3 regions of the Alteromonas sp. 4NS20-0143 genome follow, and region 2 is predicted to be linked to each of the others. Evidence: predicted binding sites of a transcription regulator. Region 2 holds the regulator's gene; each other region holds the start of a gene.
The links. The regulator sigma-54, encoded in region 2, starts transcription at its own class of promoters, with help from an activator protein. The targets are predictions, from matches to a motif close to GTTGGCACGNNNNTNGNNT.

Region 1: the regulator sigma-54 is predicted to act here: its motif matches at 1,679-1,697, upstream of AC27HD_RS13510 (Tll0287-like domain-containing protein).
Region 3: the regulator sigma-54 is predicted to act here: its motif matches at 5,655-5,673, upstream of glnK (P-II family nitrogen regulator).

The regions. Positions count from the first base shown of each region.
Region 1 is NZ_BAAJLR010000006.1:124,680-132,978, reverse strand. It holds gene AC27HD_RS13520 (hypothetical protein) at 1-49, opposite strand, end outside; gene AC27HD_RS13515 (sigma-54 interaction domain-containing protein) at 210-1,598, opposite strand; gene AC27HD_RS13510 (Tll0287-like domain-containing protein) at 1,810-2,475, shown strand; gene AC27HD_RS13505 (cytochrome ubiquinol oxidase subunit I) at 2,733-4,313, shown strand; gene cydB (cytochrome d ubiquinol oxidase subunit II) at 4,310-5,443, shown strand; gene cydX (cytochrome bd-I oxidase subunit CydX) at 5,454-5,567, shown strand; gene AC27HD_RS13490 (ABC transporter ATP-binding protein/permease) at 5,800-7,524, shown strand; gene AC27HD_RS13485 (ATP-binding cassette domain-containing protein) at 7,526-8,299, shown strand, end outside.
Region 2 is NZ_BAAJLR010000002.1:650,620-658,918, forward strand. It holds gene mlaE (lipid asymmetry maintenance ABC transporter permease subunit MlaE) at 1-700, opposite strand, end outside; gene mlaF (phospholipid ABC transporter ATP-binding protein MlaF) at 697-1,497, opposite strand; gene AC27HD_RS06560 (calcium/sodium antiporter) at 1,886-2,842, shown strand; gene AC27HD_RS06565 (KpsF/GutQ family sugar-phosphate isomerase) at 2,842-3,819, shown strand; gene kdsC (3-deoxy-manno-octulosonate-8-phosphatase KdsC) at 3,838-4,386, shown strand; gene lptC (LPS export ABC transporter periplasmic protein LptC) at 4,383-4,961, shown strand; gene lptA (lipopolysaccharide transport periplasmic protein LptA) at 4,930-5,526, shown strand; gene lptB (LPS export ABC transporter ATP-binding protein) at 5,529-6,254, shown strand; gene AC27HD_RS06590 (RNA polymerase factor sigma-54) at 6,332-7,831, shown strand; gene hpf (ribosome hibernation promoting factor) at 7,860-8,147, shown strand; gene ptsN (PTS IIA-like nitrogen regulatory protein PtsN) at 8,161-8,299, shown strand, end outside.
Region 3 is NZ_BAAJLR010000007.1:140,139-148,437, reverse strand. It holds gene mrcB (penicillin-binding protein 1B) at 1-1,863, shown strand, start outside; gene AC27HD_RS14915 (hypothetical protein) at 2,124-2,435, opposite strand; gene AC27HD_RS14910 (DUF808 domain-containing protein) at 2,944-3,864, opposite strand; gene AC27HD_RS14905 (hypothetical protein) at 4,439-5,326, opposite strand; gene glnK (P-II family nitrogen regulator) at 5,731-6,069, shown strand; gene AC27HD_RS14895 (ammonium transporter) at 6,102-7,349, shown strand; gene ggt (gamma-glutamyltransferase) at 7,639-8,299, shown strand, end outside.

The DNA.
Region 1 (8,299 bases), on a different contig from region 2:
CCTGTTGCATTGAAAATGCAGCAAGACCCAGTGCCAATGCATTTTGCATTAGCAATGATAAGCACAACAGCGTGGTAAGCGTAAAACGAATAATGATCTCGTCTCCCCAAATGTTTCAGTTATCCTAGCGCTTTTTACGGGAAGCCGTCTACAGGCAAATGATAAAACTGAGTTAGGGCTGGTTTAAAAGGTAGGATTAAAACAAAAGATTAAGAGAAAGCTCCTTTTATTTTGATATTTGCCTTTTGGAGTTTCCGGTAGAGTGTTCTCACGCTTACGTTTAAGGCTTCAGCGAGTTCTTCTACACTGCCAGTATAATTACGACAAACCTGTTTTAGATAATCTGCTTCAGCGTGCTCAAGCGTCATAATATTTTCTTTTAAGAATGCGTCTGAGTTTGCGGCAGTAAGTGTAGTAGATGTGCTGTTATATGAACCGTTCACTGCACGGTTAAATGTATTATCGGAGCTGTTATTCACAGCGCTATCAGTAGCACTATCAGTAGCTTCGTCAAAAATAGATTCAGGCAGGTCGTGCTCACGAATTGTTGTTTCATTAGCAAGCAGCGCTGCCTGCTCAATTATATTTTTTAACTCTCTAATATTGCCAGGAAAGGAATAAGTAGAAAGGCGGTTTAACACCGTTTTGTGAAGGCGTTTTTTCTCTGCTAGCGCCGATAAAATATGCGTAGCTAACATTGGAATGTCGCTAGGACGCTCTCGCAGGGCCGGCAGCTGAATGGGAAACCCTGCTATTCGGTAATAAAGATCTTGTCTAAATTCGCCACGCTGAACCATCGCTTTTATGTTTTTGTGAGACGCACAAACAAGTCTAAAGTTCGCTTTTTTTACAGTCGTGCTGCCCACCGGGCGGTAGGTTTGAGTTTCGAATAAGCGCAGTAATTTCACCTGCATGGCTAATGGTACGTCACCAATTTCATCAAAAAACAATGTGCCGCCCTCAGCGGCCTCAACCAGCCCTTTTTTACTTGAAAACGCACCAGTGAAAGCGCCTTTTTCGTAACCAAAGAGCTCGCTTTCAAATAACGCATCAGACAGCCCTGTGCATTCAATCACAACAAAAGGCTTGTTGGCACGGTAACTTGCAGAGTGCAAAGCCTGTGATACAAGCTCTTTTCCCGCCCCAGTTTCACCTTGTAAAAGTACACAAATGTCTGATTTAGCCGCACGATTAATTTTATTCAGCATGGCTTTAAACGCCTCAGACTCACCAATCATTTTACCGGGGGACGGGCTATTCGACGCAAATGTCAGCTTATCCAATACTTCCAGGTAGCCTAATAGTTCCCCCGCGCTACCGAATATTGGCCGCATAAGAATGTCGCAATAGCTTTGGCCTTCATTAGTGGCGTGAATATGCACCGCATTCGCTGCCCTGCCTGTTTTTTTACTTTCCTGCATTGGGCAGGTTTCACCGCATTCATTACATGGTTTGTTGTTTCGATGAGACACGTGATAGCAAGTGCTGAAACCTAACTTTATATCAACAGGGTAGGTGTCCCGATACGGTTTATTGACGGCTTCAATAACGTAGTTAGGGCTAATAAAAATAGCAGGCTTATCAATGGCGTTAATCATGGCTTGAATAATAGATATATTCATATCGCACTCACAAAATACATTAGCTAATCCTAATTTATTATTCCAAATACTATCACGTTGGCACGTTGCTTGTTTATCAAACGCAGAACCTTTGCTGTTAAGACAGCCTTTTCACCGCTGAAATACGTTGAAATAGTGCGAAAACACTGAGGAATTAAACAAACAATCAACACCTAAGGTTGGCAAGATGAATCCCTACTCATTTGACAATATCGCGACAAGTATAAGTACTAGCAAAAAAACGCCTCTACGCAAAGGGCTTGTGGTCATCAGTGCCTTCGCTTGCACCGTAGCCATACTGGCCACAGGGGCGGCAAATGCAACACAGAAACCGGCTTCACCAGATCATTTAGAAGACATCCGCATGGAAGCCAGAGGCCATGCAAAAGCCCTCGGCGGCGCGCTAAAAGTAAGGCTGCAGCAAGCGATTAAACGCGGTGGCTTAGAGGCAGGCGTCGCAGAGTGTAAACTGGTGGCAGAGCCCATAGCACAGTCGTTAAGTAACGAGGGTTGGACAGTAGGTAGAACCGCATTAAAAGTACGAAACCCTAATAATACAGCAGATGAATGGGAACAAACTCAACTAGCTCACTTTGCTGAGCAGCTATCACAAAACCTGCCAGGCCCTTTAGAAGCGATGCATGTGGATGAGCAGACAGGAGAAGTGCGATATATGAAGGCTATTCAAACTGGCCAAGTATGCACAGCGTGCCATGGCAATAATATCGCGCCTGACGTTTACCGTACCATCAAAGAAGCATACCCCAACGACGAGGCCACCGGATTTGATGTTGGAAGTTTAAGAGGTGCCTTTTCTCTTACCTATTTGCCACCTAAGCCACAGGCAGATTAGCTACCCACATTTATACTCAAGACATGTCAAATTTGTCATTTAATTGTCAAATTTGACATTTTTTATCTCGTCAGTCCTTTGCGTTAGATCAAAACCCTGCCTCTTCCTCCATGCAATAATTTTTATCACGGTAAATCAGTTTGCTCGTTGCTTTTACAGCAGGGGAGCTTTGCTGCTAGCTGTTACATGCATTAAGCCAATTACTTTAACCAACGCCAGATGCGAGCTGCGCATCTAAGATACAAGGGAGATAACCCATGAGCGATACGTTAATAGAACTATCGCGGTGGCAATTTGCGTTAACCGCAATGTTCCACTTTATATTTGTACCCCTAACCCTGGGGCTTAGCTTTTTGCTGGCCATTATGGAGTCGGTCTATGTCATGACCGGTAAAGAAATATACAAACAAATGACTCAGTTTTGGGGCAAGTTGTTTGGTATCAATTTCGCTATTGGCGTGGCGACAGGCCTTACCATGGAATTCCAGTTTGGAATGAATTGGTCATATTACTCCCATTACGTGGGTGATATTTTTGGTGCTCCCCTTGCCATCGAAGGATTAATGGCGTTTTTTCTAGAGTCGACCTTTGTAGGTCTCTTTTTCTTTGGTTGGGACAAAATGTCTAAGGTTAAACACCTTATGGCAACGTGGCTGGTAGCCATTGGCTCAAATTTCTCTGCACTGTGGATCCTCATTGCTAACGGCTGGATGCAGTATCCAGTAGGTGCAGAGTTTAACTTTGAAGCAATGCGCATGGAAATGACGAGCTTCGCTGAAGTTATTTTCAACCCTGTGGCGCAAGTTAAGTTTGTGCATACGGTTTCAGCAGGATACGTCACCGGCGCTATCTTTGTGTTAGCTATATCTAGCTATTACTTGCTTAATCACAAGCATATTGCGTTTGCCCGTCGTTCGTTTGCTATTGCGGCAAGCTTTGGCTTAGCAGCAACCCTATCGGTCATCGTATTAGGTGACGAAAGCGGGTATGAACTTGGCGATGTGCAAAAAGTAAAACTTGCGGCGGTTGAAGCCGAGTATGAGACGCACCCAGCGCCTGCTCCCTTTACTGTGTTTGGATTGCCTAACGACGAAAAGCAAGAGACCGAATATGCAATTCAAATCCCGTGGGCTATGGGCATTATTGCCACTCGCTCTCTCACTGAAGAAGTCACAGGGATAAAGGATCTCAAAGAACAAAATCGAGCGCGCATTTTGGAAGGCATCAAAGCGTATGAATTGCTTGATAGCGTGCGAAGCGGCACGGCAACAGAGCAAGAACTCGCCACGTTTGAAGCGCACAAAGACAGTTTAGGCTATGCCATGCTGCTAGAGCCTTACGCTAACGATGTTACCAACCCGTCTGACTTAGCGTTGCAACAAGCGGTGGACTACAGTATTCCGCCCGTCGCTCCGCTGTTCTGGAGTTTCCGATTGATGGTGGCGTCTGGCTTTATCATGTTGGCGCTGTTTATCTGTGCCTTTTACTACAGCACAAAACACCGGATTACTCAGCCCCGCTGGCTGTTGAAAGCGTCTTTGTTTAGCTTGCCTCTACCTTGGGTAGCCAGTGAAGCAGGGTGGTTTGTGGCCGAATATGGGCGTCAGCCGTGGTCAATTGCAGAAATATTACCCGTGCATGCCTCTGTATCTAATCTTGCTGTCAGTGATGTTGTAACCACTATGGTTGCCTACACCGCGTTTTATACTGTCATGTTTATTATCGCATTTTACCTAATGAAAAAGTTTGCCAAAAAAGGGCCAGTACCACCTGAAGAAACGCAGAGTGAATCTGAACTCGAGTTAATTGATATCGACAATGAAGGAGCAAAAGCATGATTGATTACGAGATGCTTCGCGTAGTGTGGTGGTGCTTAGTGGGCGTGTTGCTTATTGGCTTTGCGGTTACCGATGGTTTCGATTTAGGCGTGGGTGCGCTACTCACCCTCATCGGTAAAAACGATAAAGAGCGCCGCGTTATGATTAACACCATAGGCCCTCATTGGGATGGCAATCAGGTGTGGTTTATCACTGCAGGTGGCGCTATTTTTGCCGCTTGGCCCATGATTTACGCAACGGCCTTTTCGGGCTTTTACTTAGCCCTCGCGCTCACATTGATTGCGCTGTGGATGCGTCCTATTGGGTTTGATTACCGCAGTAAGTTACCTAACCCTCAATGGCGTAAAGCCTGGGATTGGGCATTGTTTGCAGGTGGCGTTATCCCTTCACTTATCTTCGGTGTCGCCTTTGGAAACCTGTTGTTAGGTGTGCCTTTTGAGATGGACAACACCTTGCGTTCAACTTACACAGGGTCTTTCTTTGGTTTGCTTACGCCTTTTGCACTTGTGGCTGGCCTATTGTCAGTAGCCATACTGCTGAATCACGGCGCTACGTGGCTGCAAATGAAAACCGATGGGTTTATCGCGGTTCGTGCCCGCGCCGTCTCTATTGTGTTGAGTTTAGTTGGGGTTGTGCTGTTCGTTCTTGCGGGTATTTGGGTGGCGTTCTTAGACGGCTTCGTTATTACCTCGGCAGTGGATACGATAGCCACGTCAAACCCGCTGAAAAAAGAAGTAGCAGTGGAAGCTGGAGCCTGGTTAAACAACTACCGCGATTATCCGCTAACCATTATTGCTCCTGTGTTAGGTACTGTTGCTGGTCTTGCTTGTGCGTTTTTCTCTAAAAGAGGTAACGGTGGGATGGCTTTCGTATCGAGTGCGCTTTTCATTGCAGGGGTTATTTTAACCGCGGGAATGTCCATGTTTCCATTTCTAATGCCTAGTATCACCATGCCGAATGCAAGCCTGACCGTTTGGGATGCTACCTCAAGTCATCTTACATTAAACGTGATGTTTATCGTTGCATGCATCTTTGTACCCATTGTGCTGAGTTACACGGCGTATAGCTTTTATGTCATGCGCGGTCGCATTAAAAACGACGACCTAGACCAATCTCATACTATTTATTAAGGAGACGATTATGTGGTATTTCGCTTGGATATTGGGTGTTTTGCTAGCGTGTTCGTTTGGCATTATTAATGCCATGTGGCTGGAGTCGACAGAGAATATGGACCGGCCTGAAGACGCAGACTAACCCTGTTTTAAAATATAGAAATGTAGACCGCAACAACCTAGCTAGCTCAGTTAATGAAGTTAGCTAAGATAGTGCAGTTAGTTAAGTTAGTTAAGTTAGTGCAGCTAGTTTGCATAAAGCAGGCGCAGCCACTTACACAATAGTGAAGGTGGCTGCACCTATTTTTGAATTAGTTTTTACGCGTGCTTTTGAATAACGCTAGACACACACAATAATATTAAACGAGTAAACAGTGACTAAAGAAAAGGTTCCCAACCGACAAACACTGACTTCCTGGTGTAGGCAGCTTGATGAGGCGCATAAGCTTGGTGTGCGTACATCACAAACACGTCTGGTCGTCATTAAGTGTTTGTCGCTTTTTTCTTTAATCATTGGTTTTTATTTTTTCTCTCATATCGCCCATAGCTGGGTAGTTAATAAGGTTCATGGAACACACTCTCATATCATCGGTCTTGGCCTTGCTTTACTGTTTGCCTGGCTACTGCAAGGGGTGTCTAACCACAAGTCTCTAGACACTAAAACCAATACATTGGCAAAGCTAGAGAAAGCCCTAACGGCGGTTTTTGCCAATCGTCAGCACGCACTGGTTCGACAGCAAACAGTGTTTTACTGGCAGTCGCTGTGGCAAAAGCAATTGCACGACGTAACTGACTGGGCAGTAGAATATAGCGTGCAGCAAGCCATCGCGGTAATAGTACCGCTACTCGCGCTGGCGGTAATATTTGTTGTGAACCCCGTTATCGGTGCAGGACTGCTCGTCACTTTGCCGGTGGTGCCTTTGTTTATGATCATTGTAGGCAAAGGGGCAGCCGCACTTCATCAGAAACACTTTATAGCACTGTCCCGTCTTGGCAGTATGTTTACAGATAGATTGGCGGCACTGCCTATGTTGTCCACCTTTCAAGCTCACGAAAAGCAAACCGATTTACTCAAAGAGGCAAGCGAGACCTTAAATTTACGCACCATGAAAGTGGTGAGTGTTGCTTTTTTATCTAACAGCGTACTGGATTTTTTTGCCACCTTATCTGTGGCGCTAGTCGCGGTTTTCATCGGCTTTACACTACTTGATGAGCTAAATGTTGGCCCTGAAATTACTTTGCAACAGGGCCTGTGGATCCTACTTGTTGTTCCTTTACTGCTAAGTGAAATGAAAAGGTTAGGACAAATCTATCACCAAAAAGCACAGGCCGAGTCTGCTATGGAAGCACTTAAACCAATTGTGGCGAGCTCCTTTTGTGATACCGAAATGAAAGACGATACAGTGGACGCAACGCAAACCATCTCAGCGCATGGTGAAAATGCCAATCGATTTGTTGCAGAAAAATTCGCGGTATTTGATGAGCTGGCAGAGGCAGGGCAAGGCAAGAACGCCATAGTCAGTGCGCAAACCCTGACGCTTAATAAAGGCGACTGCATTTTACTTAGCGGTCGTTCAGGGAGCGGCAAAACCCTGCTTTTAGAGGCATTAGCAGGTCAGCGCCGTGCAACACATCGCTGTCAGTGGCCGTCAATATGGTTAACTCAGCACCCTGTTATTTTACCCAGCAGCGTAAGAGACAATTTGTGTTTATACGACCGATACACAGACCAGCAGCTACTAGCGATGTTAGAAAAAGTCGAGCTGTCCCATTGGCTTAAGCAGCTACCCTTTGGTTTAGATACCCTAATGACCGACTACCCGCTACTTTCAGGTGGCGAGGCGCAGCGCCTAAGCATAGCGAGAGCCCTATTGCGCGATCGCCCATTATGGTTACTCGATGAGCCCACAGCACACCTTCCCGATGAGCAGCACCATCGAATAGCGCAACTTATCTACCGACTAACTCAGGATAAAACAGTGATATGGGCTTCACATAAAGCGTTGCCAGCCAATTGGTTTTCTGGTTTCTGGCACGTAGAGCACCAACAGGTTATTAATAAACATCCGTTGAGTCATGCTGAAAAGAAAGAGCAGTAAAATGAAGAATGAAAGCAGGCCTGCCTACATAACCCTTGTACTTGCTGTGGTTCACGCTACCGCCGGGCTCAGTATCTTAGTGATTTCTTCATGGTTTATCGCCATCAGCGCAATTGCACCAATGGGGTTTAACTACGTGATTCCCGCCGTGGTCATTCGTGGTTTGGCGCTGCTTCGTATAGCATCGGGATATGCCAGTATGTGGGTTGGCCATAAGGATCTGCTAGGTCGAATTGCAGCCGTGAGAATGGATGTTTTCTCACAACTACACAACTGCCAATTAGACGACAAAGCATCGTCTACGGAAGCATTAGCGCAGCACACCGAAGTGCTTGCTAGCAAATGGATAGCGTGGATTTCCCCCTTATCTAGCGTTCTATTTATTTTTACTGTGACGTGTATAACTGCGTTATGGACGAGCCTTCCCGGTGCTATTTATCTCGTTATTTTGTACTGCGCATGGATTATTCTGCTTACCCTTCAATGGCTAAGTGCATTAGCGATAGCGCGTGAAAACACAGAAGCAACGAGCGCATTTAGACGTGCTTCCTCACACTTTTTGGCGGCAAGCCCAATTTGGCATTTGAATAGCAAAAAGAATGTTGAAAATGCCCCAAGCGCGGCGTCTGTATGGCAGCAGCAGCTTCAGCAAAAGAGAAAGACAATACATACAGTGTGGATGTTCCAAGGTGCCGCTTTTTTACTTACGTTGTTATTGATGGCCGGTGTATTGCCGTTTGCAGAGGTCGCCGTGTTTGCTCCCATCGCGCTTATT
Region 2 (8,299 bases):
CAGTAGTCGCCTTGCTGATCCCTTCCGATGTAGGAATAGAATCGTAACCTTTAAATATGGCAATCCACGTCACCACCAAGGCGAACACGACACTCTTTATTACGCCGTTAATAACGTCTTGGTTCCAATCTACTGTGGACTGCATGATAGACCAGTAGCTGCCTGAATCTACGCCTAGCCAATCAACACCCACTAAGTGTCCGCCCAAAATACCAATAGCACTGAAAATGACGGCTAACATTGGCATAGCGAGCATGCCCGCCCAAAATCGCGGAGCGACTATTCTGCGCAAGGGGTCTACCGCCATCATTTCGAGGCTGCTTAGCTGCTCAGTGGCTTTCATTAACCCAATTTCTGCGGTTAACGCAGAACCTGCGCGCCCGGCAAACAGCAAGGCCGTTACTACGGGACCAAGCTCTCGCAACAGGGACAACGCTACCATGGGCCCGAGGCTTCCCTCAGCGCCGTAGTCCACTAAGATGGTGTAACCTTGTAAAGCCATTACCATGCCGATGAACAAACCCGACACCATAATGATAAGCAAAGATTGCACGCCCACCACGTAGAGCTGCTGTATCACCAGAGGAATATTTTTTACCCGAGGCACAGCCACTAACGCACCGAAAAGCATTAATGTCGCCCGCCCGATAGCGGTCAATTTTGAAATAGTAGAAGCGCCTAAAGACTGCAAGAACCTCATTTACGCTCTCCTAAGAAACTCTTTTCTAGCTCTGGCGCAGGATAATGAAAAGGAACAGGCCCATCGGCTTTTCCGTTCAAAAACTGCTGTACCAGTTCGGAATCGCTGTCTCTTATTTGTTGAGCGGTTCCTTCCCCAATTACTCGCTTGTCAGCCAAAATATAAATATAATCGGCAATAGTCAGTACCTCTTTCACATCGTGGGTTACCACAATGCTAGTCAAGTTTAGGGCATCGTTGAGTTCGCGAATTAGCTTTACTAGTACGCCCATAGAAATAGGATCTTGGCCTGCGAAGGGCTCGTCGTACATAATAAGGTCGGGGTCTAACGCGATGGCCCGTGCTAACGCAGCACGCCTTGCCATGCCTCCAGACAATTCGCTTGGCATTAAATCGGCAGCGCCACGAAGGCCCACTGCCTGTAGCTTTAATGCGACAATGGTAGCAATGACGTCATCAGCTAAGTTGGTATGCTCTTTAAGTGGAAAAGCGACATTGTCGAACACGGTCATGTCAGTAAACAGCGCGCCGCTTTGAAACAACATGCTCATTTTACGCCGTGCTTTGTAAAGTGCCTTGCGAGACATCGACACGATAGATTCTTTATCAAAAAGAATATCGCCCTCGTCTGGAATCAACTGCCCGCCGATTAAGCGCAACAGGGTGGTTTTACCAATCCCGCTAGGCCCCATAACTGCAGTGATCTTTCCCTTTGGTACGTTAAGCGTTATGCCGTCGTAAATAACGCGGTCGCCCCGACTAAAGGTTAAATTATCTATCTCAACTAAATGTTCCATAGTGTTTTGTTGTCGGCCCTCGACTAGACATCGCTGCATGAATACGCGCAGTATGCAAAACGCGTTGTGCAAATTAGATTTAAATTGTCCAAAAGCAATACAAAATTCATGCCTTCGAACAGTAACTGACCCCGATATGAGCGGTAAGTTTAAATTTTTCAGCATTGTACGCTTTTTTGAATCACTCGCCAAAGTCAAAAAGTTACAAGTTATGTTCGATGAAGACGAATGATTCATAACATAAGCTGAATCTCATTAACGAAACCTGAACAAGCGTTCTTTTTCGTACAATTCAGCTCGATAATGAAAAATAAAAGCCTAGCAGCATAGGCAAAGGGCACCGTTTTTGCGACAATCTTACGAAATAGACATTTAAATACAGGTCGTTGTGCTTTTAAACATTGTTATTTTCATCATCGGATTGATTGTTTTGAGCTGGAGTGCTGATCGTTTTGTTTACGGCGCTTCTGCATTAGCGAAAAATATTGGCATTTCCCCCATGATGATAGGATTAACTATCGTAGCTATGGGTTCCTCCGCACCTGAAATTGTCGTATCGGCTATGGCCTCAATAAATGGCAATATGAATACCGCTGTGGGTAACGCATTGGGTTCTAACATTACCAATATCGCGTTAGTACTTGGTATAACAGCACTCGTAAAGCCCCTTCTTGTTTCATCCACAACGCTCAAGCGTGAACTTCCCGCCTTATTGGTCATCTCACTTATCGCCATCGCATTTATGTTTGATGGCGAACTAAAATCTTATGAAGGTGTGATTCTGCTCGGTTTGTTTATCTTCGTGCTGGCAATGATGGCGTGGTTGTCACTGCAAGTTGATAAAGAAGACCCATTGATTGCAGAAACTGCTGATGAAATTCCAAAAGGCGTGTCTAACACCGCCGCTCTCATTTGGATTGGTCTGGGGTTAATTGTATTGCCCCTCAGCGCTCACTTTTTGGTTAATTCAGCCGTCGAAATAGCCCGATACATGGGGCTTTCTGATTTGGTTATTGGACTAACAATTATTGCGTTTGGCACCAGCCTTCCAGAGCTGGCTGCGAGTATTGCTGGGGTCTTAAAAGGCGAGGATGACCTGGCGCTAGGTAATATTATTGGTTCTAACATTTTTAATTTGCTTGCGGTGCTGGGTCTGCCTGGCCTTATCGCACCTGGGCTTCTCGACCCAGACGTACACAATAGAGATATGTACGTCATGTTGGGTTTAACATTGCTACTATTTCTGTTTAGTTTTGACTTAATTGGCAAACGTAAAATATCCCGCACAAATGGTGCAATACTTTTAGCCTGCTTCATAGGCTATCAATTTTGGCTGTTCGGATGATGACTAATAAACAAAACGACTACATTACCTCTGCAAAACGTGTCATCGACATTGAGGCTCGTGCAATTAGCAATTTAGCACAGCGACTGGACGAGAGTTTTGTTGCTGCCTGCGAAATGCTTTACGCCTGCTCTGGCAAGGTGGTAGTTAGCGGTATGGGCAAGTCGGGGCATATTGGCAATAAGATAGCCGCCACGTTGGCAAGCACAGGCACCCCAGCCTTTTTCATGCACCCAGGTGAAGCGAATCATGGCGACTTGGGAATGCTCAGTAAAAATGATGTGCTTTTGGCTATTTCAAATTCAGGCGAAACCGGCGAGTTGGTGAATTTACTGCCGGTTGTAAAGCGCCTTGGCGTTAAAGTCATCGCCATGACCAACAGTATTTCCAGTACGCTAGGTCAGTACGCCGATGTAGTACTGAACATCAGTGTGGAACAGGAAGCCTGCTCATTAGGGTTAGCGCCAACTACAAGCACTACCGCTACATTAGTGATGGGCGACGCTTTATCGGTGGCATTACTCGACAAGAAAGGATTTACCTCCGACGACTTTGCGCTATCACACCCAGGGGGCTCCCTTGGGCGAAAACTACTGTTAAAAGTCAGTGATATTATGTTGACCGGCAGTGATATTCCGCTAATAGAACCGACAGCAACTGTTGCCCAAGCGCTTCTTGAGATATCGCAAAAAGGCTTAGGCATGACCGGTATTGTGAATGAATCCGGTAAGCTAACGGGCGTATTCACCGACGGCGACCTTCGCCGTATCCTCGATGCTAGGGTCGACCTTCATGAGGCAACGGTGAGTGACGTAATGACCCAAGGCGGCAAAACAACCACAGCCGACCAACTCGCCGTTGAAGCTCTCAATGTTATGGAGAGTTTTAAAATAAGTGCACTCATGGTGCTTGACGATAATGACCATCCAGTCGGCGCGTTTAATATGCATATGCTATTAAAAGCAGGAGTGCTGTAAATGAACAAGAAACCAGATATGACAACCACGCTGTACACCGAACTCAATACGGACCTATTTGATGCACTAGCCAATATTAAACTGTTGGTGTGTGATGTTGACGGTGTTTTTTCAGACGGACGGATTTATCTTGGAAATAACGGTGAGGAATTAAAAGCCTTTCACACTCGCGACGGGTACGGCGTTAAAGCACTTGTCAGTCATAACATTGATGTTGCGGTGATTACCGGTAGACGCTCAGCCATCGTTGAAAACAGAATGAAGGCGTTACATGTAGCGCATATTATTCAAGGCGAAGAGAACAAGTTCGACGCGTTAAAACAGCTTATGGACCGCCTTGAACTATCACCTGAACACGTTGCCGTTGTTGGTGATGATATGCCTGATACCGGCATGTTTAAACATGCGAGCGTTAAAATAGCCGTTGCCGACGCACACCCCTTCGTCGTAAAACAAGCAAATTGGATCACAACCCTACCGGGCGGTTTTGGGGCAGTGAGAGAGATAAGTGACACGATTTTGCAGGCGCAAGGCGTAAGCAATGACATTTTCGGGGCCAGCGTGTGAATCAATTTGGTTTCAACCGACTTGGCGTCAGTATTTCAGCGCTATTTATTTTAGCCATGCTGATGTACATTCCTACCTGGATGGAAGAAGACCCAGTATTAGAAACGTCTGAAGGACTGGATGCATTAAAGCCTGCTTATAAAGCTAAAAACTTAACCACAACCCTTTATAACAATGAAGGGCAACTGAATCATAAAGTGTTCGCTTCTTCCATGGAGCATTACGACCAGCTTGGCTTTGTTTCTTTCGACCGGCCGAACTACACTCTCTATACGAATGATGCAGGTTCACCTTGGGTCGTGACAGCGCAAGAGGGAACCTTGTATAACAATGAATTAATACAATTAGAAAACAATGTGACAATTGAAAACCAAAGTCAGGACGACTTTGTGAAGTCAATTACCACTGAATACATTCAAATTAATTTGGATAACAAGCAGATGACGTCAGATCAACCCGTAGAAATACGCGGCATGCAATATGTTATTCAAAGTAACGGATTCAACGCAAACCTGCGCACCCAAAAATATGAGCTTATCGACCATGTACAAACTACGTATTCTCCTAGCAACTAGTGCGCTGCTAGTGCTTTGCACTAGCCCGGCATTAGGCAATGAAAATGATTTTACGCTGCCTATCGAGATTGGCTCTAACTCTCAGTTCATTGATGGTAAAAATAAGACAGCGCTATATAAAGATAACGTACTTATTACCCAAGGCTCGCTTACTATCGAGGCTGACGAAGTTGAAGTTATTGCATCCCAAGGAAGCGGCCGAGAGATTTTTGTTGCTCGTGGAAACCCAGCCAGCTATTCGCAAGAGCTTGAAGACGGTAACCCTGTTTCTGCAAGGGCGAACGAGATACGCTATGAAGTGGCTAAGCGTACTATTTCCCTTACCGGAAACGCAGAACTAAAACAGGACACCAGCCAAGTTAAAGGCAACAGCATTACTTTTGATATGATCACAGAACAACTGCTAGCCACAGGCGGCGCTGGTGATGCTAGTGGGCGCGTTACTACCGTATTTACGCCTGAGTCTATTCGCAAAGCGAAAGACGAGAGCAGCGAGGATAATGACGGTAGCAACGGTGACGGCAACAATGGTAACGGCGACAACGACGGTAAAGGCGAGCAGTAACAATGGCAACTCTTAGTGCAAAGAACCTTGCTAAAGCATATAAATCACGACAGGTAGTGGTTGATGTTAGCCTGTCAGTCTCTACCGGGCAAATTGTCGGGTTATTGGGGCCTAACGGCGCGGGAAAAACCACGACCTTTTATATGATTGTAGGGTTGGTTCCCTCAGACAAAGGCCAAATATCTATTGATGATAATGAATTAACTCATCAGCCTATGCATGAGCGTGCAAGAGGCGGTATTGGCTATTTACCACAGGAAGCGTCCATCTTTCGAAAGCTAACTGTGCATGAAAATATTATGGCGATTTTACAAACCAGAAAGGATTTAAATTCACAGCAGCAGGAAGAAGAAGCCGATGCGCTACTTGATGAATTTAATATCAACCATATACGTAATAGTATGGGTATGAGTCTTTCCGGTGGAGAACGTCGCCGAGTAGAGATAGCACGAGCATTAGCAGCAAAACCTGAATTTATTTTGCTTGATGAACCTTTTGCTGGTGTTGATCCCATATCAGTTAATGATATAAAGAAGATAATACAGCACTTGCGCGACAGAGGGTTGGGTATACTCATTACCGACCACAACGTGCGGGAAACATTGGATGTCTGTGAAAAGGCGTACATCGTAAGTCATGGTGAACTTATTGCGCAAGGAACGGCGGAACAGGTTTTAAGTAATCAAAAAGTAAGGGATGTATACCTAGGCGAACAATTCAGGCTATAGTTATTGTGTGTAACCTAATTGTCATTTTTCATAAGCGCTCAGGTATATTCACTCAAGAGCATTAAAATAAGATATAGATGAAACCATCTTTACAGTTAAAATTTAGTCAACAACTAACGATGACTCCACAGCTGCAACAGGCAATCAAGCTGCTGCAGCTGTCTACACTCGATCTTCAACAGGAGATTCAAGAGGCCCTCGACTCAAACCCTCTACTAGAAGTAGAAGAAGGTAATGACGAGCCTCAGGCAGAAAAAAACAACATGGACAATGACGATAGCCAAATCGAAGCTACCGCGTCAGCGTCCAGCGACACTCTAGAGTCGGGTGATGCTCTAGAAAAGAACGACTTACCCGATGAACTGCCAATTGATAGCACCTGGGACGAATATTACTCAGCCTCTTCAGCACCTGCGCCTGGCCCGTCAAATAACGATGATGACCACGTTTTCCAAGGCGAAACCACTGACGACATTCAAACTCACCTGCTTTGGCAAATGCGTTTAACCCCTTTTTCTGATGTTGACAGAGCTATCGCCGTTGCCATTATCGACTCGATTGACGAGTCAGGTTATTTAACCGCTACGCTAGATGAGATATTAGAAGCGGTAAACTTCGAAGATATCGAAACCGAAAATATTGAAGAAGAAATCGAATTAGATGAAGTTGAGTGTGTACTGAAACGCATTCAGATGTTTGACCCTATCGGCTCTGGCTCTCGCTCTCCGCAAGAGTGTCTGTTGGTGCAACTGCGCCAGTTTGCTGACGACACACCTTGGTTAGATGAAGCAAGAAGACTGATTGAGGACTACTCAGACCTTCTCAGTAGCAAAGATTATAGAACCCTCATGCGTAAAAGCCGTTTGAAGGAAGATGAACTTCGCGAGGCCATGCGTTTACTTCAAACCTTGAATCCTCGCCCAGGTAGTGCTTTAGTTACTAAAGAGCCTGAGTACGTTATTCCAGATGTATCGGTGGCGAAGAAGAACGGTCGCTGGACTGTTGAACTCAACCCCGACAGCTTGCCTAAGCTTGGTGTAAATCAGCAATACGCAGCAATGAGTCGAAAAGCGAAAAACAGCAGTGACTCTCAGTTCATTCGTTCTCATATGCAAGAAGCTAAATGGTTTATAAAGAGTTTAGAGTCTAGAAACGATACTTTAATGAAAGTGGCTAACTGTATCGTTCAACAGCAAATGGGATTTTTTGAGCACGGACCAGAAATGATGAAACCAATGGTGCTCAATGATGTCGCAGAAATGGTGGATATGCACGAATCCACAATATCGCGAGTAACGACTCAGAAGTATATGCATACGCCGCGCGGTATTTACGAATTGAAGTATTTCTTTTCTAGCCATGTGGCAACTGAGTCTGGCGGCGAGTGTTCGTCAACGGCCATTCGTGCATTAATAAAGAAATTGGTAGCAGCAGAAACGCCAAGCAAACCATTAAGCGATAGCAAAATTGCTTTATTGTTGGCAGAGCAAGGCATAAAAGTCGCTCGGCGGACAATAGCAAAATACCGGGAGTCTTTATCGATACCCCCGTCTAACCAACGCAAAAGCCTTATCTAAAGGCGTTATATTAAAAGGAAGACGAAATATGCAAATCAACCTAACTGGTCATCATGTGGAAATCACCGATTCTTTGCGTAATTATGTCGATACGAAGTTTAGTAAACTTGAGCGTCACTTTGATCACATTTCTAATGTGCATGTCATCCTGAACGTAGAAAAAATAAACCAAAAAGCAGAAGCTACGATGCACTTAAGTGGTGCCGAAGTATTTGCATCCTCAGAAAATACCGATATGTATGCGGCGATTGACAGCATGGTTGATAAACTCGACAGGCAGGTGATCAAGCATAAGGAAAAACTGAAAAAGCATTAATAGATAATTAAGCATGGATATTAAAGCCATCGTAAGCCTGGACCGCACCGAGTGTGCGGTTCAGTGCAATAGCAAGAAGCGAATATTAGAAATCATTTCCGATATTGCTGCCCAAGACAATGCCAGCATTGACCAAGTCACCGTGTTGAATA
Region 3 (8,299 bases), on a different contig from region 2:
TGGCTGGTAACTCGCATGACAAGTGGTTCTAGTGAAGATCGCATGTTGGTGTCACTCGATACTATTCCAGAATTATTGCCAAAAGCCCTGACGTTGGTAGAAGACCGTAATTTTTATAATCATCACGGGGTAGCCCCGCTTTCAATTGTGCGTGCCTTGGTGGCGAATATCGCTGCCGGAAGAACCGTACAAGGCGGCAGCACGCTAACCCAACAGCTGGTTAAAAATATGTTTTTAACCCGAGAGCGATCGCTAGTTAGAAAAGCGAAAGAAGCGATAATGGCGGTGATTATCGACGCTCGATATAGCAAATCTGAGATAATTGAAGCCTATTTAAACGAGGTCTTTTTAGGCCAAAACGGCAACATGGCCGTGCATGGTTTCGGCTTGGCAAGCTACTTCTACTTTGACAGACCTGCCAATGAATTAAGTGTTCCTGAAATTGCGACCTTAGTGGCTATTATCAAAGGGCCGTCTTATTACAACCCTCGAAAATATGCAGAGCGCACTAAAGAGCGAAGAGACTTGGTTTTGCGCATGTTGTTTGACGAGAATGAAATTAATCGCGATGAATACGAACGTTACGTGAATAGGCCTCTTGGCTTAGCGAGCGGCGCGAGTTTAGCCAGTGGAAAGCACCCTGCGTTTATGGAGCAAGTGCGTAGAGAGCTGAACGAAATATTAGCAGAGCCCAGTTTAAGAGATTCAGGGGTTAAAGTATTTACTACCCTTGATATTGTTGCACAGCGTCGTGCGGAGCGGGCACTGTCCACTACCTTAGATGGACTTCAAAAAGACAGAAAGGCTGCACTACAGGGCGCAATGGTGGTCACCGATAGCGCAACTGGTGAAGTAAGAGCGATCATCGGTGATAGAAACGTCGCGTATAAAGGTTTTAATCGAGCGTTAGATGCCAAGCGTCCCATAGGATCGTTAGTGAAACCTGCGGTATACCTTACTGCCCTTGAAGACCCCACTCAGTTTAATTTGGCAACGCCGCTTGAAGATAAGCCCATTACCCTTGAAAGTAAAAACGGTAAGCCGTGGTCGCCCAAAAACTACGACAAGGAATTTAGAGGGCAAGTGCCATTATTGCAGGGACTAACTGAGTCACTCAACATTCCGACCGTAAACTTAGGAATGCAGGTGGGCTTAAATACACTGGCCGATACCATAGAGCGCCTTGGGGTGAGTACACCGCTAGAAAAAGTGCCTTCAATGACACTTGGGGCGTTTGAGTTAACCCCATTTGCTACCAATCAAATGTATCAAACCCTGTCTAATGATGGACGCTATATTCCACTTCACACAGTGACTTCGGTAGTGACATCGGAAAACGCGCTGCTGTGGAAAAAAGCGGAGTTTTACTCTCAACGAGTAGATGAGGCGGCCACCTACCTGTTAAATTACGCGCTTTATAAAGTAACCACAGAAGGCACGGCAAAGCGAGTTGGGGCCACCTTTGGCAGCGTTAATATGGCCGGTAAAACGGGTACGACGGACGACTATCGCGACAGTTGGTTTAGCGGTTTCGATAGAAATCATGTGGTGACAGTTTGGGTGGGTAATGATGACAATAAATCGGTTAATTTAACCGGCGCTGGCGGTGCACTGCCGGTGTTTGTTAACTATATGAAGTCACAAGCGCCCAAATCACTTTCCAGAAGATTTCCAAGAGGATTAGGCATTGCCCACTTTGATGCAAAAACGGGGGCAGTGGTTGTTGCAGGTTGTGCTGGTAGTTTGAGCGTTCCGGCCATACTAGATGTACTTCCTGAACCTGAGCAAGACTGCAGCGGGCGTCCAGTAGACGATGCCAAAGACGGTAAAAAGAAAAGCTGGTGGGAACGTATATTTGGATAAAAAAATGCTCCAGTAAGAAGATAGAAAGCAAATATTTACACTAGGGTTCTTTATTCCCTAAGGAGGGCTAATACCTGTTGCGTAATGTCTATCTTCTACCGGAGCTAAAAGCCCAGGGAGGCTTGGGGAACAAAAATGGTTAATGTCCTTTTTGAAAAAACAGGCGCGCGGTCGAAAAAGCGATAGCGCTAACTGCGAAAGCAATGAAAGGACCAAGTACTAACATCAGTAAGGTACTGGCAGCAATCATGACTATCTCCTTACGCATCGTTATCGTCAGAAGCTTCAGGTGAATCCTCTGAAACCGCAGGCGCTATCAACATATCCACAACTTGTATATCCGCAATCAATGTCGTTGACTCGTCTGCGTCAGGCTCGAAGGTGTGGCTTGCCGTCATAACGTCAAACGTAATACGTGTTGAAGTTTCTTGTCTCACTTCGTTAATGGCGCTTGCCACTAAATAATCGGTATGCGACTGCAGCGCAGACACATTGTCGTTAGCCATTGATGATGCGCTGAAAGTACCAGAAGTCAGTAGTAATGCAGTGATAAGGTTGCGACGCGTAAACATAATATTTTCCTATTAATAAAAGTTGAACACTGCACTGATACATACTGCGTGGCAGCTTTCGATATTGTTAAAACTCGTAATTCTTAACGTAGAGCACGTTTCTTTCTCATTACCATTAACGTATTGCGAGTGTTGTGCCACTTTTATTATCTCATTTAACTGTATGATTTTATTGATTTAGTTTGGTTTGGCATAAAAGGGGGGGAACGAGAGAGGAATAGTGGAAGACTAAAAAGTAGTGTTTTTGAAACTGACTTGGTGAAATTCGCCAACCTTAATTTGGTCAATTGAATCTACTCAATGAAATGCGGTCTATGCCTACCAAATATGGCCTACCAGATTTGCCTTTTGGATTTATTCTATTGGATTGACTCTACTACAATAAGGTAAGAAGTAAGGTAAGAAGTAAGGTAGGGACGGAATACCACAACGAGGTACGAGAGAAGGTTAGCCTTCCTTGCCACAAGGCTAACGATCAGCACGCTTATAAATTCGGTTGCAGTAAAAGCTACGATGAAGCTTTAAGCTTAGAAATGGCTGCTACCGCAAAAGCAATAATAGCTCCCGCCACCACGCCAACTGCTCCATCGGCTAAAATAGACATAGCAAAGTCAGCACTGGGCACTAGCTCTGTTGCCCACTGGGTTACGTGATGCAAAAAACCAATACTGTGAGTGAGGATACCGCCGCCAACGAGGAACATGGCTATGGTGCCTACCACCGCAAGGGTTTTCATAATAGCCGGAGCTGCTACAAGAAGAGTTCGTCCAATTAAGCGCTGCATGGTGTTCATAGTGCCGGTTAGCGACTTGCGCAGCATATAAAGACCTACATCGTCCATTTTTACCAAGCCTGCTACCAGTCCATACACACCAACCGTTATGGCTAAGCTCAATGCAATTAGAACGCCCACTTGGGTTATTAATGTTGCGTCGCTAACGGTGCCTAAGGCAATCACTATAATTTCAGCTGACAGGATAAAATCGGTGCGTATTGCGCCCTTTATCTTTTTTTGTTCGAAGGCCACCATATCAACATCTTCATGAGCAATGGCTTCTATTCGCGCTTCCCGTTCTTGAAGTTGATCATCGTGAGGAAGATATTTGTGCAACAGTTTTTCAGCCCCTTCAAAGCATAAGTACAACCCGCCTAACACTAACAGTACGGTAATGAGCGAAGGGACAAAGGCACTAATGGCTAGGGCCGCAGGCACCAATATGGCTTTATTCAGCAGCGACCCTTTTGCCACAGCCCACACAACAGGCAGTTCTCTGTCTGCTTTTATACCTTGCACTTGGTCTGCGTTTACCGCCAAGTCGTCACCCAAAACGCCAGCAGTTTTTTGGGCCGCTACTTTTGACATGGTGGCAATGTCGTCCATTAAGGTGGCAATATCGTCGAGTAAGGCAAGTAGATTAGCTCCAGCCACAGATTATTCCTTTTTAATGAGAGAGTTATTAAATAGGGCGTGTTGATCTTTGTTGTACATTTTTGCAGCGGTCTGTGAGCTATTTAGACAAGGCGAATGGTTGAAGGTCTAGCGGGCTAAATCGAAACCATTCAACGCAGGATAAATAGCTCACAGGCGCTGCCCTAAGGGGGCGTTATGGAAGCATTTTACTCTTTGTCACAGCCCTTTGACTTAGCCCACTAGGCCTACAGGACTGTTCCGCGATTAAAATGCTTCCATTTAGCCCAAAAATCGTACAGCAAAGATTAACACGCCCTTGATAGGCAGAATACGCCGTAATGCCAATGTTTGGCAACACAACATTACGGTAGCAATGTGTTTACCGGTTCCCTTTAGACAAGGCTGCGCGTTAAGCCAAGCCAAGTAAAATAAAGAAAAGCCAAGTATAATCAAGAAGGGTTGGGCAAAGATGCATGCTGCGCGGGCTTTGGCTTTTGCTGTGTGAGCCATGATTTTGTGAGTAATGGCTATGTAAGTCATGGCTATATGAGTCACAGGCTAAATAATGTCAGTTGAATTACTGCGAAAGACGCTAGTGAGTTTGCTCATCGTTTTCAGGTGTTTTGTTAATTCGGGCATCGATAAACCGTTTGTGCTCATTTCTTTTCGAGCATCTTAAGGTGCCTCCAGCCATTGTGCTAAGCGCAGTAAAAAGTTTATTAGTTGTGCTTGTGCAATTGACTATTTTAACTGGACGCTGATTATATAGCTTCTCATCTCTATCCTCGCCTTTTCTAGGGTCGATAATGTTTGGGCTTCTTTTTTTTGCTGCATATGAAGAGGCAGCATTAGCTGATTCCTCGCCAATACGGGCTTCATTATAGCTGTCTAAATAGTCGGCTGCTGCCTGTGCGCTAGACACATTTAAACGACCGGCTTCACGGTTGATGAGGGGCTTCGAAACTTGAGGAGAAGGTTCTTCAAAAGATGCTTCTTTTGAAAGTGCCTCTTTTAGCTGTGGTGGGTGAGCGTCTGGCAAAAGCTTGGTTTCTGAAGGCTGCTTGGGCTCAGCGTTTGGCTTGTCCGGAATGTCAGCCGTGCTAGAAGTCTGTATTTCGCTGTCTGCTGATTCCTCCTCGCTTGCACCTTCATTGACTACCTCTGACGTTCGCTTGTCTACCACTTCCCTGTCTACCACTTCCTTGTCGACTGCGTCTTTGTTTAATAAATTACTGGGCTCAACAGTTTTTTTGGCGGGTGGCTGAAACAGCACGGCCTGAATTGTGGGGGCAGGGGAAAGCTCAGTAATAGCCGCTTTCTTTTTTTCAATACCATATTGGCTTACTACAACAACTGTGATGATTGCCCCAGCATGAATAAGCAGTGACGCCAATGCGGTACGCCATGCATAACGCTGTTTGCGTGCATGGTCTTGTAAGGGGCGCTCGGGCGCGAAAAACATCGCTGTATTTGTGCTCATTAGAACTAACAGACCCAGTAACCTAATGATAGTTCCGCTTTCGCGAGCTTTTGTAAGCTGCGACGTTATGCTCTTTTTCTCCTTCGATAAACAGACCCGGTTTTGTGCATCAACATTAAACAATTCGCTTTACCTGAAAAGCCCGTAAGCGCTGATAACGGGATATGAAAAGGTCAATACGCGCTCCTATTCGTCTTAATTTATGGTGAATTGACCTTGTGCGCGTCATTGTTGGGCATTCTTTCCGCGCTGCACCTTATTGGTGCGTTGTTTTTGATTTATCTTCCTCTGATTTCGATTATCTATCTGATTTTAATGAATAATTATTTGTGGCATGGCTCTTGGTATAGTAATCGTCAAGTACGCATTTTTGCAGAATAATCACAATAAACTGGGAGCATCACATGAAATTAGTCACTGCTATCATCAAGCCGTTCAAGCTAGATGATGTTCGTGAAGCCATTTCAGAAATCGGGATTGACGGTTTAACCGTTACCGAAGTAAAAGGCTTTGGACGTCAAAAAGGTCACACCGAACTCTATCGCGGCGCGGAATACCAGGTAGATTTTTTACCGAAAGTAAAATTAGAAATTGCCGTACAGGACGATCAGGTAGAGCGTTTGGTCGAGGCCATCGTTGGTGCTGCTAAAACAGGCAAAATTGGTGACGGTAAGGTCTTTGTGTACGACCTAGAACATGCCGTTCGTATTCGAACTGGTGAGTCGGATACCGACGCGCTGTAAGCCACAACGATATTTTTGCGGAGAAAACCATAATGGAAATCACTTTTGAACTTGGGTATGCGCTAGATACCTTTTACTTCTTAATTTGCGGCGCGCTAGTTATGTGGATGGCTGCAGGTTTTGCAATGCTTGAAGCTGGCTTAGTTAGAGCCAAAAACACCACTGAAATTTTGACTAAAAACATCTCGTTATTTGCCATAGCCTGCACCATGTATATGGTTTGCGGCTACGGAATCATGTACGGCGGTGGCGATTGGGGTCCTTTCCTTAGCGGCATCTTAAGCGACGGCGCAACAGGTGTTTCAGAAGACCCAGCAACCTATGCGCCTTCTGCAGACTTCTTCTTCCAAGTCGTCTTCGTTGCCACTGCTATGTCTATCGTGTCTGGTGCGGTTGCTGAGCGTATGAAGCTATGGGCTTTCTTAGCCTTCACTGTGGTAATGACTGGTTTCATTTACCCAATGGAAGGTGCATGGACATGGGGCGGTGAAGCTGTATTCGGTCTGTACACACTTGGCGATTTAGGCTTCTCAGATTTTGCAGGCTCGGGTATTGTTCACATGGCAGGTGCAGCAGCTGCACTGGCGGGTGTGTTAATTCTTGGTGCTCGTAAAGGTAAGTACACCGCAGATGGAAAAGTCAATGCTATTCCAGGTGCTAACCTGCCTCTAGCAACCCTAGGTACATTTATCTTGTGGATGGGATGGTTTGGGTTCAACGGAGGTTCGGTACTTGCTACTGCAACGGTTGAAAGCGCAAACTCTGTTGCTATCGTATTTATGAACACTAACGCAGCCGCAGCCGGTGGTACTATTGCTGCGCTTATCGTAGCGCGTATCTTATTCGGTAAAGCTGACTTAACAATGGCACTAAACGGTGCATTAGCCGGTTTGGTTGCTATTACTGCAGAGCCTTCTACGCCTAGCCCATTAGAGGCAACCTTATTCGGTGGTCTTGGTGGTATCTTGGTAGTACTTAGCATTGTTGGTCTTGATAAGCTTAAGATTGATGATCCAGTAGGTGCTATCTCAGTTCACGGTGTTGTTGGTTTACTTGGTCTTCTACTTGTTCCAATTACTAACGACGGTTCAAGCTTCTCTGGTCAGCTTATTGGTGCGGCAACTATCTTTGTTTGGGTATTCGTAGCCAGCCTAGTAGTGTGGTTAGCGCTTAAAGCAACGATGGGCATCCGTGTTACTGAAGAAGAAGAGTTTGACGGTGTAGACATGAGTGAATGTGGTTTGGAAGCATACCCAGATTTCACCAGCGGTCGTTCATAAACACACGGACCAATTTACATTGATGTAGGCAGCGACAAAAACATAATAATGCCTAATTATCATCACTTAAGCCTCGCATTTGCGAGGCTTTTTTCGTTCTGCGATAAACCTAGGCGTATTGCGCCTTAAACGCTACACTAGAAATGGAAATTCAAAGAGGTTTCGACACGAAGCTGCCAGTTAAAAACGTAAGCACACCAACATTGTTTATAAAAAACGTGCTTTGGATTAAAAGGGAAACGACGGGACTACGGTGATGATAGCTAAAATATCACACTCACTTTTCACGATGACGTTCGCAATTACACTATGCAGTACGCTTTGTATATCGTCTTCACACGCATATGACAGAGTAACGGGCAAGCCATTTGCCAGCCGGTCGGAGGTTATAGCGCAGCACGGCATGGCGGCAACCAGTCAACCCTTAGCAACGCAGGTCGCTCTGGATGTGCTTAAGCAAGGTGGAAGTGCTGTCGATGCTGCTATTGCAGCAAATGCTATGCTTGGCTTAGTAGAGCCTACAGGTAGTGGTATAGGAGGAGACTTATTCGCCATTGTATGGGATGCCAGTGAACAAAAGCTAGTTGGCTTAAATGCATCAGGTCGTTCTCCCCGTTCACTGACTAAAGCGGTGTTTGCAGAGCGCGGATTGAACAAAATCCCTAAGTTTGGTCCCTTACCTGTATCGGTTCCTGGTGCGGTAGACGGCTGGTTTGAGTTACATGAAAAGTTCGGCAAGTTGCCCATGTCTACTCTTTTGACTCCTGCCATCGAATACGCAAAAAATGGCTTCCCAGTTTCCGAGCTAATCGCGTATTACTGGCAAATGAATAAAGACAGAATAGGCCACTACGATGGCTTCGCTGAGACCTACCTCATCAACGGCAATGTGCCCAAAAAAGGCGACATATTCAAAAATCCTGGGCTTGCGGTTACCTATGAAAAGATAG